Regions from separate parts of the Mesorhizobium sp. M0045 genome, predicted to be linked through region 1. Evidence: riboswitches for the same ligand, from Rfam matches in the RefSeq annotation. Region 1 holds a riboswitch; the other holds the start of a gene.
What was found. Region 1 has a riboswitch for cobalamin ahead of NKJ72_RS13765 (CbtB domain-containing protein). Riboswitches for the same ligand answer to the same signal wherever they lie in the genome.
Positions count from the first base shown of each region.

Region 2: another riboswitch for cobalamin. It lies ahead of metE (5-methyltetrahydropteroyltriglutamate--homocysteine S-methyltransferase); the one in region 1 lies ahead of NKJ72_RS13765 (CbtB domain-containing protein).

Region 1 is NZ_JAMYUY010000007.1:63,767-71,302, forward strand. It holds gene mgtE (magnesium transporter) at 298-1,695, shown strand; gene NKJ72_RS13745 (MerR family transcriptional regulator) at 1,836-2,222, shown strand; gene NKJ72_RS13750 (methyltransferase family protein) at 2,242-2,748, opposite strand; gene NKJ72_RS13755 (heparan-alpha-glucosaminide N-acetyltransferase) at 2,765-3,763, opposite strand; gene NKJ72_RS13760 (MFS transporter) at 4,011-5,210, shown strand; cobalamin riboswitch at 5,399-5,596, shown strand; gene NKJ72_RS13765 (CbtB domain-containing protein) at 5,633-5,812, shown strand; gene NKJ72_RS13770 (CbtA family protein) at 5,828-6,610, shown strand; gene cobU (bifunctional adenosylcobinamide kinase/adenosylcobinamide-phosphate guanylyltransferase) at 6,603-7,124, shown strand; gene cobO (cob(I)yrinic acid a,c-diamide adenosyltransferase) at 7,126-7,536, shown strand, end outside.
Region 2 is NZ_JAMYUY010000030.1:14,813-22,348, reverse strand. It holds gene NKJ72_RS28715 (dihydrodipicolinate synthase family protein) at 1-133, shown strand, start outside; gene NKJ72_RS28710 (FMN-binding negative transcriptional regulator) at 168-386, shown strand; gene metE (5-methyltetrahydropteroyltriglutamate--homocysteine S-methyltransferase) at 494-2,830, opposite strand; cobalamin riboswitch at 2,926-3,126, opposite strand; gene NKJ72_RS28700 (hypothetical protein) at 3,803-3,934, shown strand; gene NKJ72_RS28695 (helix-turn-helix transcriptional regulator) at 4,252-5,085, opposite strand; gene NKJ72_RS28690 (MFS transporter) at 5,170-5,400, opposite strand; gene NKJ72_RS28685 (transposase) at 5,690-6,367, shown strand; gene NKJ72_RS28680 (adenosine kinase) at 6,400-7,392, opposite strand; gene metK (methionine adenosyltransferase) at 7,501-7,536, opposite strand, start outside.

The sequences.
Region 1 (7,536 bases):
CGTTTTGAATCAGTGTCGATCTCCCCATCTGGTTGACTGGGGCGGGGAGATACGCTGCCCTTTACCTGGCGCCGCGAAGGTTTTGCAGCGCCGCAGGTTTGTAGAACGTCCTCTCCTCCTACCATCCGGTATGCGTTGCGTCGTTTGGACGCGCGAACGGCGCTGTAGCAATTTGCCGTTGCGCATGGTCCTTTCGCAAAATCGATTCCGATTGTCAGGGTCATGCGTTAGACCTGACAGGCACCTTATCCGGAAATCCAATGGCGGGAGGCGCTGGTGGAAGGCCAGGACGAACAGATGACCGGCGCCAGGGCCGTCGAGGAGCGCCGCGCCGACATCTATGACGAGGACGGCGTCATCCTGTCGTCGTTTCTCGCCCAGATCGGTGCCGCGATCGCCGATCGCGATACGCTGACGCTGAAGCGTGAAGTCGACGATCTGCACCAGTCGGAACTCGGTCATCTGCTCGAGGCCCTGCACCCGGAACAGCGACGCGCGCTGGTCGAATTGCTGGGCAAGGATTTCGATTTTTCCGCGCTGACCGAGGTCGACGAGGCGATCCGCCGCGACATCGTCGACAGTCTGCCCAATGCGCAGATCGCCCAGGCGGTGCAGGATCTCGATTCCGACGATGCCGTCTACATTCTCGAAGACCTCGACCAGGAGGACCAGGACGAGATCCTGTCGCAACTGCCGTTTACCGAGCGGATCAGGCTGCGGCGCTCGCTCGATTATCCCGAAGAGACCGCCGGCCGCCGCATGCAGACGGAGTTCGTCGCGGTGCCGCCCTTCTGGACGATCGGCCAGACCATCGACTACATGCGCGAGGACAACAACCTTCCCGACCGTTTTAGCCAGATCTTCGTCATCGATCCGAGCTTCAAGCTGCTCGGCGCCATCGACCTCGACCAGATCCTGCGCACCAAGCGCTCGGTCAAGGTCGAAGAGGTCATGCATGAGACCAGGCATGCCATCCCGGCCACCATGGACCAGGAGGAGGCGGCACGCGAATTCGAACAATACGATCTTCTGTCCGCCGCCGTCGTCGACGAGAACGAGCGGCTGGTCGGCGTGCTGACCATCGACGACGTCGTCGACGTCATCCAGCAGGAGGCCGAGGAAGATCTGCTGCGCATGGGCGGCGTCGGCGACGAAGAACTCTCGGACAGCATCTTTTCGACCTCGCGCTCGCGCGTGCCCTGGCTGCTGGTCAATCTTTTGACGGCTTTCCTGGCGGCTTCGGTGATCGGCCTGTTCGACCGCACCATCGAGCATATCGTGGCGCTGGCGGTGCTGATGCCGATCGTCGCCGGCATGGGCGGCAATGCCGGCTCGCAGACCATGACGGTCACGGTGCGGGCGCTGGCGACCAGGGACCTCGACATCTACAATGCCGGCCGCATCATCCGCCGCGAAATCGGGGTGGGCTTCATCAATGGCATCATCTTCGCCATCCTGATCGGCCTCGTGGCTGCTGCCTGGTTCCACGATCGCAATCTCGGCGGCATCATCGCTGCTGCGATGATCATCAACATGTTCGTGGCGGCTCTGGCGGGCATCCTTATCCCGCTGCTGCTCGACCGCTTCAAGATCGACCCGGCTGTGGCTTCGGCGGTTTTCGTCACCACGGTCACCGATGTCGTCGGTTTCTTTGCCTTTCTCGGGCTCGCCACATGGTGGTTCGGCGTGCGCTGAACGGCACCTCAATTGACTTTTACGTAAATGCCGTGCGAGGCTTTGGAAGGTGCCTTGTCCGCCGATTCTGGTTACGCGCCTGGGCGCCGGCGGCGCCGGCCAGTTGGAACTCGCGGCGTGGCCGGGGCATTGGAGTGACGATGCGGGAATATTATTCGATCACGGAACTGACCCGCGAATTCGACGTGTCGACGCGGACGTTGCGCTTCTACGAGGACGAAGGGCTGGTGCAGCCGGTACGGCGCGGCCGCACCCGGCTGTTCCGGCCATCGGACCGGCATCTGATCCGCCAGATCATGCGCGGCAAGAGGCTCGGCTTCTCGATCAACGAGATCCGCGAAATCATCCAGATGTACAGGGAGCCGCCCGGCGAGGTCGGCCAACTCAAATTGATGATCAAGCGAATCGAGGAAAAGCGCGAGCATTTGCGCCAGAAACGCCGCGACCTCGAAGAGACCCTGGCCGAACTCGACCAGGCCGAGGAATCCTGCGTCGAGCGGCTGGTGGAACTCGGCGTCACCACATAGGCGCGGTGTCAGCCTCGGCTCAAACCCAGCGCCGCACCCTTTTGGCGTAGTCCCGGTACTTTTTGCCAAATTTGGCGGTCAGCACCTTCTCCTCGCTCTCGATCGTCAGCTTCTGCGTCAGGAACGCCGCGATGACCGCCAGCGGCAGGAACCAGGCGATCCCCGTGACAAAGGCGAGGCTGACCAGCAGCAATGTGTTGGCGAGGTAGATCGGGTTGCGGCTGACGGCGAAGGGTCCGGTGGTCACCAGATGGTCAGGCACGCCGTTCGGGTTGAGCGTCGTCTTGGCGCGGATCATGGCGCGAATTGCCGTGAACCAGAGCGCGGCAACCGCCACCAATCCCACAAGGCCGGCGGCGAACAGGATGTCGCCGAGAAGATCGCCGATCCACGGCAGCGGATAGAACAGCCCTAGCGCGACGCTGACGATGATGGCGGCGATATAGATCAGCGGCGGCCATGGGATGTGCCCCAGCTTCGGCTGCCCAGGATTTTGCTGCACGGGTTTCGGGTGACTGTCGCTCATCATTGTCCTCCCTCGATTAGCGCGTTCCCGGTTCCGCCGCCTCGGTTTGGGCGGTGCAGGTGCCGGCGAGCTCGCCAATATGCGCCTTCCACTCCAGGGACTGGTCGTTGCTGTAGAGCCGGTCAAGCGAGGCTTCGCCCTGGAGAGTGTCCAGCATGCAGGCACAATAGCTGGAGCAGAACTCGGTGTCGCGTGCCTGCTGGCAGGATATCTGGCAGGATTTCAGAAAACTCACCTCCCTGGTTTCGGCCTGCGCCGGCATGAATTGCGAAAACAGCCAGACCGAGCCGATCAGCACCGGCTGATGGATCAAATAGAAGGCAAGGCTGTGCCGGCCGATGAAGACCAGCGGGTTTGCCCAGCGGCCGGGCGCCAAGGCCGACAGCCGCGTCAGTGCGCCAGAGGTGGCGGCGCGCTTGGTAACCGCGATGCCGGCAAGCACGGCGCCGAACCAGGGCAGCAGCGGAACGTAGTCATTGGAGCGCGGGTTGGTCGCCGACAGGCCGACCCACCACAAAGCCGGATGATCGAAAAGCTCGGATCGCAAGTAGAAAGGCGCGGCGATAACGAGGGCCGCCACGGCAAGCGTCAGCAGCGCCGGCAGCCGCAGGAACGCCAGGCCGAGCAAGCTGGCGAGCGCGATCTCGTGCAATATGCCGAAGAAGATGAAGCCGTCGGGCGTGGCGATGCGGGTGACCAGCGATATTGCGAGCGCTGCCCCGGCAACCATGGCGAAGCGCTTCCAGAAGCCGGTCCAGCGGATTTTTTTGCCATGGGCGAGATAGAGGCTGATGCCGACCAGGAACAGGAAGCTCGAGGCGATGCAGCGCGCGTAGATTTTCCACCAGCCGAAGGCGGTGAGGCCGGGATCGGTGTAGCCGAAGAATTCGAGGTCCCAGGTGAAATGATAGCTCGCCATGGCAAGCAATGCGATGCCGCGTGCAATGTCGATAGCGGCGATGCGCTTCGACTTCGGTTGATCCTGAACGGCTGCGCTCGGCGTGTCGATGCTCATTGGTCTCGCTGTCTTGGTTCCAGCCCCGGCAAGACGACTATCACGGTTGCCACCGTCAAAAGAAGCAGGGCCTTGCGTCGCGTTGGTGACGGTCGGCATCAGGGCTGCTTTAGGCCAGAGCCGGAAAGCCTTTGGCCGGCTTCGCTTTTTGCCGTGAAGGCGTCGGTTTCCTGTTACCCGGCCAGGAATCGCCGCGGCAGATTTGTGCTCCAACCCTGCTTCGGGCGATTCGGCTTCGGGGAACACAATGGCTACCCATGTGCGCCATCCGATCTGGCTTGCGGCCTTGCGGCCGGCGGATGCCCGCACCTTCGCCTCGCTCTATGCGGTCGAATCCTTCGCGCGCGCCACCGTGTCCAGCGTCATCCCGATCCAGGCCTATGAGATACTGCACAACGAGCAGATCGTTTCGATCCTCTACACGATCGTGGCGATGCTCGGCCTGTCGGCGACGCTGTTCATGCCGATGCTGATCGCCCGCTTTGCCCGGCGCTGGGTCTATACCGCCGGCGCCTGCCTGCTGGCCGTCGGCTCGCTGTTCTTCGTCACCCATACGCTGGTCGGCCAGGTGGTGGGCATGCTCTGCCGCGTCGTCGGCGCCGGGGCGCTGGCGATCACGCTCAACCTCTACATCATGGACCATATCCGCAAGACCGATTTCATGCAGGCCGAGTCGCTGCGCATGGCGTGGTCGATGCTTGCCTGGACCGCCGGGCCGACCCTCGGAATTTACCTCTACACGCGTTTCGGCATCTATGCCGCGCATGGCGCGGTGGCCGTCTTCGCCATGGCTTTGCTGGCGCTGTTCTGGACTTACCGGCTTGGCGATAACCCGTCGATCCGCCCCGGCAAGACGCGGCCGGTCAATCCGCTGGCCAATATCGGCCGCTTCGTCGCGCAGCCAAGGCTGAGGCTGGCCTGGCTGATCGCCTTCGGCCGCTCCTGCTTCTGGACGACGTTCTTCGTCTACGGGCCGCTGTTCATGGTGATCACCGGCGAGGGCAAGCTCGCCGGCGGCCTCTTGGTTTCGGCCGGCAATGCGCTTTTGTTCATGGCAATCTTCTGGGGCAGGGCAGGAAAGCGTTTCGGCGGCCGGCGCACCATGACGTTCGCCTATTTCGCGATGTCGGCAACGCTGCTGGTGGCCGGCGCCGTCGGCGAGGCCGCACCGCTCATCACCGGCGCCTTGCTGCTTTGCGGTGCCTTCTTCACCATCGCGCTGGATGCGCTGGGCTCGACCGCCTTCATGCGCTCGGTGCGCTCGTATGAGCGGGCACAGATGGCGGCGGTCTACCGCACCTATCTCGACTTTTCCGAGCTGACGCCGCCTCTGGTCTATTCCGTGGTGCTGGCGTTCTTCGGCCTGGGCGCGGTTTTCGCGACACTCGGCCTGCTGGCGGCGATCTGCGGCTTCGTCACCTGGCGCTATCTGCCCAAATCGCTTTGATGTTCGAGCGCCACATGGCGCTCGCGCACCCAATTGTGGAAGCGGTGCAGTGCCGCATCGAACGCAGGCCGTTCTGTTTGACCGCGCAGATCGCGACGTCTGCGGCGCCAGTTCTCCGGTTTGGCGAGGCGGCGCATTCGCTACACGATCCGGCGGAATTTGGTTTGCCGGGCGCGGCGATTCTGCCTATAGTCGCTGATGTCGTCGGTTCCGTTTGGAACCAAGAGGGAATGCGGTGCGGGCGAAATTGTTTGCCCAATGCCGTGGCTGCCCCCGCAACTGTGTGCGGTAGTCCTCTCCATATGCCACTGAAGGTTCGCCTTCGGGAAGGTGGGGAAGGGTGCTGATCCGCGAGCCAGGAGACCTGCCGGCGACAGGAAACTGACTTCTATGCCCTCGGGTGGAGGGCGAAAGGACAAGACATGAATACCGCTTCCGTTTCGCTCGGCGCTTCCGCCTCCTCGCAGTCGCGTCTCATGCAGCTGGCGCTTGCTGCATTCCTCGGCATTTTCGTCATGGGCTTTGTCGGCTTTTCGCATATCGATGCGGTCCACAATGCCGCGCACGACTATCGCCACTCGATGGGCTTTCCCTGCCACTGACAAGGGGCTGACATCATGACACTGTTTCGCAACGTCGTGTTCATCGCGGCGATCGCAGGGCTTGTGGCCGGCGTCGTTCTCGCCTGCATGCAGGCCTACGCCACGGTGCCGCTCATCCTGAAAGCGGAAGTCTACGAACAGGCCGGCGGCGGCCATGACCATGCCGCGGCACCTGCGACACCGGCCGAAAACGCAGCGGGCACGATGGCTATGAGCAGCGCCGCGCCGGCACCGGCTGAAGCAATGGCTCCGGCTGAAGACGAAGGCTGGGCGCCGGCCGACGGCTTCGAGCGCTTTGGCTTCAGCGTCGTTGCCAATATCGTCACCGGCATTGGCTTCGCACTGGTCCTGGTCGCGGTTTCGGAGTTCGCCGGCGGCATCGGCAATTGGCGCCAGGGCCTGTTCTGGGGGCTGGCCGGCTTTGCCGTGTTCACGCTGGCGCCCGGCCTCGGCCTGCCGCCGGAACTGCCGGCGATGCCGGCGGCCGACCTTGTCCAACGCCAGATCTGGTGGTGGGCAACAGTGTTGGCGACAGCGGCCGGTCTCGGCCTTATCGCCTTCCGCAGATCGCTGCCGCTGGCGATCCTTGCCGTGGCGTTGATCGTTGCGCCGCATATTGTCGGCGCGCCGCAGCCCGACAGTTTCGAGACGGCGATCCCGGAAGGGCTGCATCATCAGTTCGTGGTGGCGGTGACGCTGACCAATCTGGTGTTCTGGCTGGTGCTCGGTATGGTCGTCGGGCTGGTGCGCGGACGCTTCACCGGCGCGGCAACCAGCCTGCGCGACAGCTTTGCCTGACCGCGCTGCCGGGGCGCTGACCCTGGTCATCGGCGGTGCGCGCTCCGGCAAGAGCGCGCATGCCGAGAGGCTGGTGAGCGCCTGTCCGGCGCCGTGGAGCTATGTCGCCACGGCGCAAGCCTATGACGAGGAGATGCGTCAGCGCATCGCGCTGCACCGCTCGCGGCGAGGCGATGGCTGGACGACCATCGAGGCGCCGCTCGACCTTACCGGCGCGATCAAGGCACTGCCCGACGGCCAGCCGGTGCTGATCGACTGCCTGACGCTGTGGCTGACCAACCATATGCTGGCGGACCATGATGTCGAGGCCGAATGCCGAAGGCTGGCCGATGTGCTGTCGCGGCCGCGCGGCCCGTGGTTCGTGGTGTCCAACGAAGTCGGCCAGGGCATCGTGCCGGACAATGCGCTGGCAAGACGGTTTCGCGATGCCGCCGGCCGGCTGAACCAGGACGTCGCGGCGGTCGCCGGCACCGTGCTTTTGATGGTGGCGGGGCTGCCGCTCAAGGTGAAATGACATGGCTGATACTATCGATCCCAAGACCATTGAACAGGGGGACGAGGAACGCCACCGCGCCAAGATGGCCAAGCGCAAGGCGGTGCAGGACGCCGAGGTTGCAGCCAAGACGGTCGAGAAGGGGCTGTTGATCGTCAACACCGGGCCGGGCAAGGGCAAGACCACGGCCGCCTTCGGTCTGGCGCTCAGGATGCTCGGCTACGGCAAGCGTGTCGGCGTCGTCCAGTTCATCAAGGGCAAATGGCACACCGGCGAGAAGGACGCCTTTGCCGCCTTCGGCGACCGTGTCCTCTGGCACGCCATGGGCGAGGGCTTTACGTGGGAGACGCAGGACCTGAAACGCGACATCGCGGCGGCCGAGGCCGCCTGGGCGAAGGCGCTCGAGCTGATGGCCGAACCGTCGATCAGCCTG
Region 2 (7,536 bases), on a different contig from region 1:
CGTCTATGCACTTGCCGAATTGCTCGACATTTGCCGTGCCGACCCCCCGCGTCCCATCCTGCCTCTGCCCTCAGCAGCGAAGCGCCAGATCGCCGCCGCGTTGGAACGCTTGCCATCGGATGTCAACCGGTGAATAGCGAACCCGGCGGCCAGCGAAGGAACCTGTCATGTATGTACCCGCGCATTTCGATGAACCGAGCCGAGAAGTCCGCTATGAACTGATCGAGAACAGTGCACTTGGTATGCTGATAACCCATGGCCGGAGCGGTCTCGACGCCAATCACATCCCCTTCGAACTCGACACGTCACAGGGAGAAAACGGTACCCTTTACTCCTGCGCGATTAATACACGTGCCGAAGGAAAGTGCACATTCTCGCTCGAGTGACTTATTTCAAAAGATGTGATCGCGTTTTGGCACATTCACGGCCGACATGCGGCAGCCGGTCACTCACCACATGGTGAGCAACCAGGAAACCCTCCGGCCTACACTTTCTACCGGAGCGCACGTGCTGCATCGACCATGTTCATCAGGGCAGGGCGGACCTCCTCCCATTTGCGTGTTTTGAGGCCACAGTCCGGGTTTACCCACAGTTGGGAATCCGACAGTCGCTCGCGGGCAAGCATGACGAGATCCGAAATCTCGCCGACTTCCGGGACGCGTGGTGAGTGAATGTCGTAGACTCCGGGACCGATTTCGTTCGGATATTTGGAGCTCGTGAAGGCGTCCAGCAGTTCCATCTTCGAGCGCGACGTCTCAATCGAAATGACATCCGCATCCATTTCAGCGATCGCGTCGATGATCTCGTTGAACTCCGAGTAGCACATGTGGGTATGGATTTGAGTCGCGTCCTTTACACCCGTTGAAGCGATCCGGAAGCATTCGACAGCCCAGTCGAGATAGTCGTTCCAATCAGACTGGCGCAGTGGCAATCCTTCGCGAAACGCGGCCTCATCGATCTGGATCATCCTTGCGCCGGACCATTCGAGATCCGTCACCTCGTCGCGGATGGCGAGCGCGATCTGGCGGCATGCTTCGGAGCGGGGTACGTCGTCGCGAACAAAAGACCAGTTGAGAATGGTCACCGGGCCTGTGAGCATTCCCTTCACAGGGTTTTCCGTAAGCGACTGGGCGAATTGCCACCAGCGCAGCGTCATCGGCTTGGGCCTCGATACGTCGCCGAAGATGATGGGGGGGCGCACGTAACGCGACCCACAGCTCTGCACCCAGGCATGCTGGGTGAAGGCGAAGCCGGACAGCTGCTCGCCGAAATGCTGTACCATGTCGTTTCGTTCGAACTCACCGTGCACCAGCACGTCCAGCCCGATCTCTTCCTGCCAGCGAATTGCAGCCTCGATCTCCTTCTTCAGGAAGGTCTCGTAGTCGACATAGCTCAGCTGGCCCTTCGCATGAGCGGCCCGCGCCCTGCGTACCTGCGGCGTCTGCGGGAAGGACCCGATGGTCGTCGTCGGGAACGGCGGCAGCCCGAGCGTGCCGGCCTGGACTCTGGAGCGCTCGGCAAAAGCGCTCTCTCGTCGCTTCATGCTGTCGTCAATGCTGGCGATCCGCCCCTCAACAAGCGGGTCATGGATCTTCGTGGACGTTACGCGAGTGGCGGCAGCCTCGGCAGACGCTTTCAACGCGCCTGCCACCGCATCCCTGCCTTGGGACAGGGCCCGGGCCAGCAACACCAACTCGTCGGTCTTCTGGGCCGCGAAGGCGAGCCACGACCTGATGTCCGCGTCGAGTTCCGTCTCCATGCGGAGGTCGATCGGCACATGCAGCATCGAGCAAGAAGGCGCGATCTCGACGCGGTCCAAGGGCCAGCCGGCGACGATCGGTTTGATGCGGTCGAGAATGGCGGGCAGGTTCGCACGCCAGACGTTGCGGCCATCGATCAAGCCAAGCGAGAGCACCAGATCCTTCGGTGCGAGCCGACCCACCGTTTCCAGCTGCTCGGGAGCGCGCACGAGATCAATATGCAGCCCGGCCAGGGGCAGAGAAACCGCGGTTTCGAGATTGTCTCCCAGCGGCCCGAAATAGGTAGCCAGCATCATTTTCAACTCGGGCGCGGCTTTTGACAGCTGGCCATAGGCGAATTCGAACGCAGCTCGTTCGTTCGGGTTCAGATCGAGGACAAGCGCTGGCTCATCGATCTGCACCCAGTCGGCTCCCGACAGCTTCAGCCTCTGCAGGAGTTGCTCGTAGACGGGCAGCAGCCTCGGCAGGAGCGCGATGGGATCGAATCCTTCGGCAGGCGATTTCGCCAGCTTGAGGAAGGTGATCGGTCCAAGGATGACTGGGCGTGTGTGAACGCCGAGAGCTTTAGCCTCGATGAAGTAATCGACCGGTTTCGTCGACGAGAGGGCGAACGTCTGATCATCGTTGAGTTCCGGCACAATGTAGTGATAGTTGGTGTCAAACCACTTGGTCATTTCCATCGCGGTTACATCAGACCGATGAGCCGCCTGCTGGTGACCAGCGTGTCGACAATCCTCCGTCTGACCCTGGTTGCCGCGCGCCATTGCGAAGTAGATGTCAAGTGGAACCTCGCCGCTATTCCAGCCGTAACGGGATGGAACGGCGCCGACCATGGCTGCGGTGTCGAGCACATGGTCGTAGAGCGAGAAGTCGTTCGACGGGATTTTCGACACGCCGCGATCGTGCTGCTCCTCCCAGCCAGCGGCACGGAGCGCCTTCGCGGTCGTGAGAAGGTCGGCAGCGGACGATTTTCCGGACCAGTAGCTTTCAAGCGCGAATTTCAGTTCTCGCCGACGACCGAAGCGGGGCACGCCGAGCGTTGCTACAGGAATTTGCTGAGAGATAGTCATGCCAGACCCCGATGGTTGGGGCGTCGGTGACAAGGAAGGCGCTAGCAGGCCGGCACGAACGCCAGGCTGCAGCGGCCACCGAGACACCCCGCCCGTGGACGTAATTCGCCGTGGCAGGTCTCCTGGCTCGCGGGGTCATAGCCTCTACCCGTCTTCCCAAGGCTATTCGCCTCAGTGACATGAGTGGGGTTGGCTCGCCGCTAACAGTTGCGGGGGCAGCGCCGGCATCGCACCGGCTTCCCTCTTAGCTCCGCTGCGGCAGCGCCGTACGGAGAACCACGACGCGGGAGACAATTACAGCAGTTCGCTTCTTTGTCAACGCCGCATAAAGAAATGTTTATGTCGTTATGTTAAATTTCCGTTGGCATGTTCCAAAGGTCGCCTCGAAAGCGAAAACTGTGGAGCCTTGAGCGGCCGGTAAATCAAAGCAATGACGCACGGCGCCCTTGTCCAGGAGGATAGGAGTTCGTCGGCTGCCGGCAGCAAACATACCGGCAAGCGCCGTGGTGCTGCTTAGCGCATCATGCGAACCACCTCGGCGTCGAACTTCGGCTCCGAGGTTCCGACCGCTTCGTTGGTGATCTGCTCGCGACCATATTCGGCTCAATGGCGAGGCTGTTGCCCATGTGGAAGCTGTTGGCCGTGATGCCCTCGGTGATATGACACAACGATTTCGGGGGGAGCACACCGAGGCCAGGCGCAGCGGCGTGTTGCGAAGTGATCGAGGCCAATGTCTCGAACTGCTTGTTCGCAGCCCACCGGCTCAAGGTAACCCGGCTCAAACCACCGGGCCAGCTCAAGTCCTGTCCAAATGAGGCCTGAGCGGCAAATCATCGTGCACGCGCACGGTCTGGCGTTCAATCTTGTGATGCGTCTTGGGCGGACAATCGCCACGGTGCAGCGCGCAGAAGCGGTCCCCAATTGGGAAGCCGAGGGCGGTGAGGCAAGCCAGCGCCACAGGCGGAAGGGGACTTGGACCTGTTTGCCCTGCTGGACCACAAGTTCGCGACACAGGGCCTCAAGGAGAAGACCAAGAGTGATTATGCGCGGGACCTCGCCAAATTCATCAAAAGCAGCGGGCAGTCAAAGTTCGGCGCCGATTGACATGGAGATAGCCATCGCAGCGGACCGCCCAGGCGGACCGCAAGCCGGAATACAACCGGGTGCAGGCGGCCAAGCTCGTCCACAAGATGGCGTCGGGCACACACCGGCGATGGGAAAGCGGACCGTGGAGTGCAGGAACTTCACGCCTATCCACGCTCCCGTGGACGTGTCCTGCGGCACATCGGCAGCGATATTGAGGAGGCACTTGAGCTTCTGGTCGAGCACTCTTACCTGCCACTGCCTACGCTTAACGTCATCTCGTACTGAAAACGCACCACGCAAGGTCGAGATGTAACATGCGCCCTTCGTGGATGGTTCTAAGCTTCCTCGGGCGCGGTCAATCTGTGATAACGGTCGCTTGGAACCTCCATCACCGCGACGCGATCAAGGTTGGCGTATCGCGCTCGGTAGTAACCTTCTTCCTCCACTTCGGCGAAACTACACTGGGGAACGTCAAAGGTCGCAGCTTCCAATCCGAAGAAAGTCGTAGCGGTTTCTTCATCCAAGAAGTTCCACTCATCTTCTCCGTCGTCATATGTGACGCGAACATAGGAGGCCATGCGCACGGCTTCCTGATCACCCATCTCTGCGATGATGGCATCGCATTCTTTCTTCAGCTTTCCTGAAACCTCACCCTTATCCCAGTCATCCAAAGCCCGATAGATTTCTGGATGATAATACTCTGGCATCTCCTCTACATCGTTACCGATAAGCTCAATGGTGCGGACATATTGCGGATTTATCAAGAGTATTTTGTTGTCAAGGCTCCAACAATACAGCCATGGCCTGCTTGTGTTATTTCTACGCAGATTATGAAGTTCCTTCAACTGACGTAAAATCGATTCACGCGCCTTTTCATCGATAGGATATTGGCGGCTGCCAACAGTCGTCTTGATTCTGAGCGTGCCGTATCGCGTTTCGGCATCGGCAATTGCAAACGGGCTCGTGCGCCACTCCTCGACATCAATCTTCCAGCCCAGCAGCTCCTCGACTGTGCATTTCAACGTGAGACAAAGGTCCTTGATCTGCTCGACGTTCAACTGCGTTTTGCCTGTTTCCCAACGGGCCACAGTCTGTTGCGTCGTTGCCATCTGCTCTGCCAAATCTTTTTGAGTCATGCCCAGTCGAACCCTAAGTTCTTTCATGTTCATAACTCACCTCGCGTGTGCAATACACGCATTGTGGATGAATTAATCTAACACGTCAAGCGTGTTCAAAAATCGCAGCATGTGTTTTTAGGGCGTCTTCGAGGGCTCCGGCAGCCGTTCGTGACCACTTGCGCAAGACACAGGGCTGGTACACAGCACGAATGGGCGATCAAAAATTACTGCTGCGATGCTCGTCATCAGCCAAGCTGCCGCCGCACCTTCCACTAGGGTGCCAAGGTTCGAAATGAGTGCAGCCGACCATAGCGAACGGAAGGTCTTGTGCTCAAAAGGAACGAGTGAAGATGTTCTCTTCGCCATTGTGGGAAGCCTCGGGATTGACCGCGGGGCTGGATTTGTTTCGCCTCACTCAACCATGGCCTCGCCGTACAAGCCAAGCTGCCACAGTGCGCGCCTGCTAACCCAGAAAACTTGGCTGCCTTACAGGCATGCGCAGGACGCGCGAAGCCGCTCAAATCTCCCCAGATGGGTCGGCCATCGAAGACCGGCATCACTTGCCCGTTGAGCGGCTATACGATAATGCTCCGCGCTAAGCAGGAAGCGCCAAAAATTCGAGCGGCGACTTCATCCTCCTATTCAGGAAGGAACTATGAGGCGGCAGACGCGACCATTCACCGTGGAAGTCAAACAAAAGCGCAATTATCAAAAATCCGCACGTTCCATCTGGGGTAATTTCGACATCGCCGCGGCGATGGCCGAGACAACAAAGGAAGTCGAGCCGTTAAATCGTCAGCTTGTTGACTCTACTGTAGTGGCCCTTGATGCTGAACCTTTGCACAAACCGCGAGTGGAGCATTTCATGGCCAATCCCCTGGAAACCGAGTCAGCAGTAGTTCCTAGCGAACCGGCAGACAAAGCGGAAACGCCAAAACCGAAGACGAGAGCGCGGCGGTCGAGGAAGCCAGAAGCTGAGGCGAGCGCGCCTGCCCGCAAGAAGGGCGCCAAGCCGATATCCGCGACCACTGAAGCACCGCCGTCGGCGCGAACAGGCCGAAAGAGCTACTCCGCGAAGGATCGTGCCCAGAAGCTGGCGCAGATCGAGACCTCGATCGGCGGCGGCGCTACTCTCAAGAGCGCGGTGAAGCAAGCCGGCATCTCGGAACAGACATATTATCTATGGAAGAAGGCCGCGGCGCCTGCGGCGGACAGTGACGGGCTGAAGGATCTCGTCGCGCTCGAGGAAGAAAACAAGCGGCTAAAGAGCCTGCTTGCCGATCGTCTCCGCAAGGAGAATGCGGAACTGAAGAAAAGGCTCGGGCTGGATTAAGGAGGGTGGGCAGCTGGTTCTTGGCTCGCCACCTACAGCAGCCCCGCCTGCTCGGCCCCGCGGCGCAGGTTCTGCCTCGGCCTTGGGCCGATCTGCTGGATGACCAGCCCGGCCGCTAGCGAGCCGAGATCGCCGCAATCCTTGAGGCTGCGGCCTTGCGTGTAGCCGTAGAGGAAGCCGGCGGCATAGAGGTCGCCGGCGCCTGTCGTGTCGACCAGCTCGCGGATCCTGGTCGCATTGATGGTCACGGTCTCGTCGCCGCGCACGATCACCGAGCCCTTTTCCGAGCGGGTGACGGCGGCGATCTTGCAGTCCCTGCGGATCCGCGCCAGCGCCTCGTCGAATGAAGCGGTCTGGTAGAGCGACTTGATCTCGTGGCTGTTTGCAAAGACGATATCGACGGTGCCGGAGCGCATGAGATCGAGGAATTCGTCGCGGTAGCGGTCGACGCAGAACGAGTCTGACAATGTCATCGACACTTCGCGCCCGGCGGCGTGGGCGAGCTTCGCCGTCTGCCGGATCGCTTCCTTGGCACGCGGCGGATCCCACAGATAGCCTTCGAAATAGGTGACGGCGGCGCCCGACGCCTTGTCGGCCTCGACGTCCTCCGGGCCGAGCTCGACGCAGGCGCCGAGATAGGTGTTCATCGAGCGCTCGCCGTCCGGCGTGACGAAGATCATCGAGCGCGCCGTCGGTGGTTCGCCGTTGAGCGGCTTTGTGTCGAAGGCGACGCCCTGGGCATGGATGTCATGCGCGTAGATTTCGCCGAGCGCGTCGTTGGAGACCTTGCCGAAGAAGGCGGCGCGGCCGCCGAAGGAGGCGACGCCCGCCGCCGTGTTGCCGGCGCTGCCGCCGGAGGCTTCGATGGCCGGGCCCATGCGGCTGTAGAGCAGTTCGGCGCGCCTCGTATCGATCAGGTTCATTGCGCCCTTGATGATGCCGTTGGTCTCCAGGAACGCCTCGTCGCACTGGGCGATGATGTCGACGATGGCATTTCCGATACAAAGCACGTCATAGTACGGCATCAATGATGTCTCCGCCAAAAGCCCACCGGCTTTCTGGCATGCCGGCCGCGGGCGGGTCTGGCCAGTGGGAATGGGCTTTCCGCTTGCCAATCGGTTCGGCGCCAGCCCTCACGGGGCGGCAAGTCCTGCCTCGCGACGCAATTC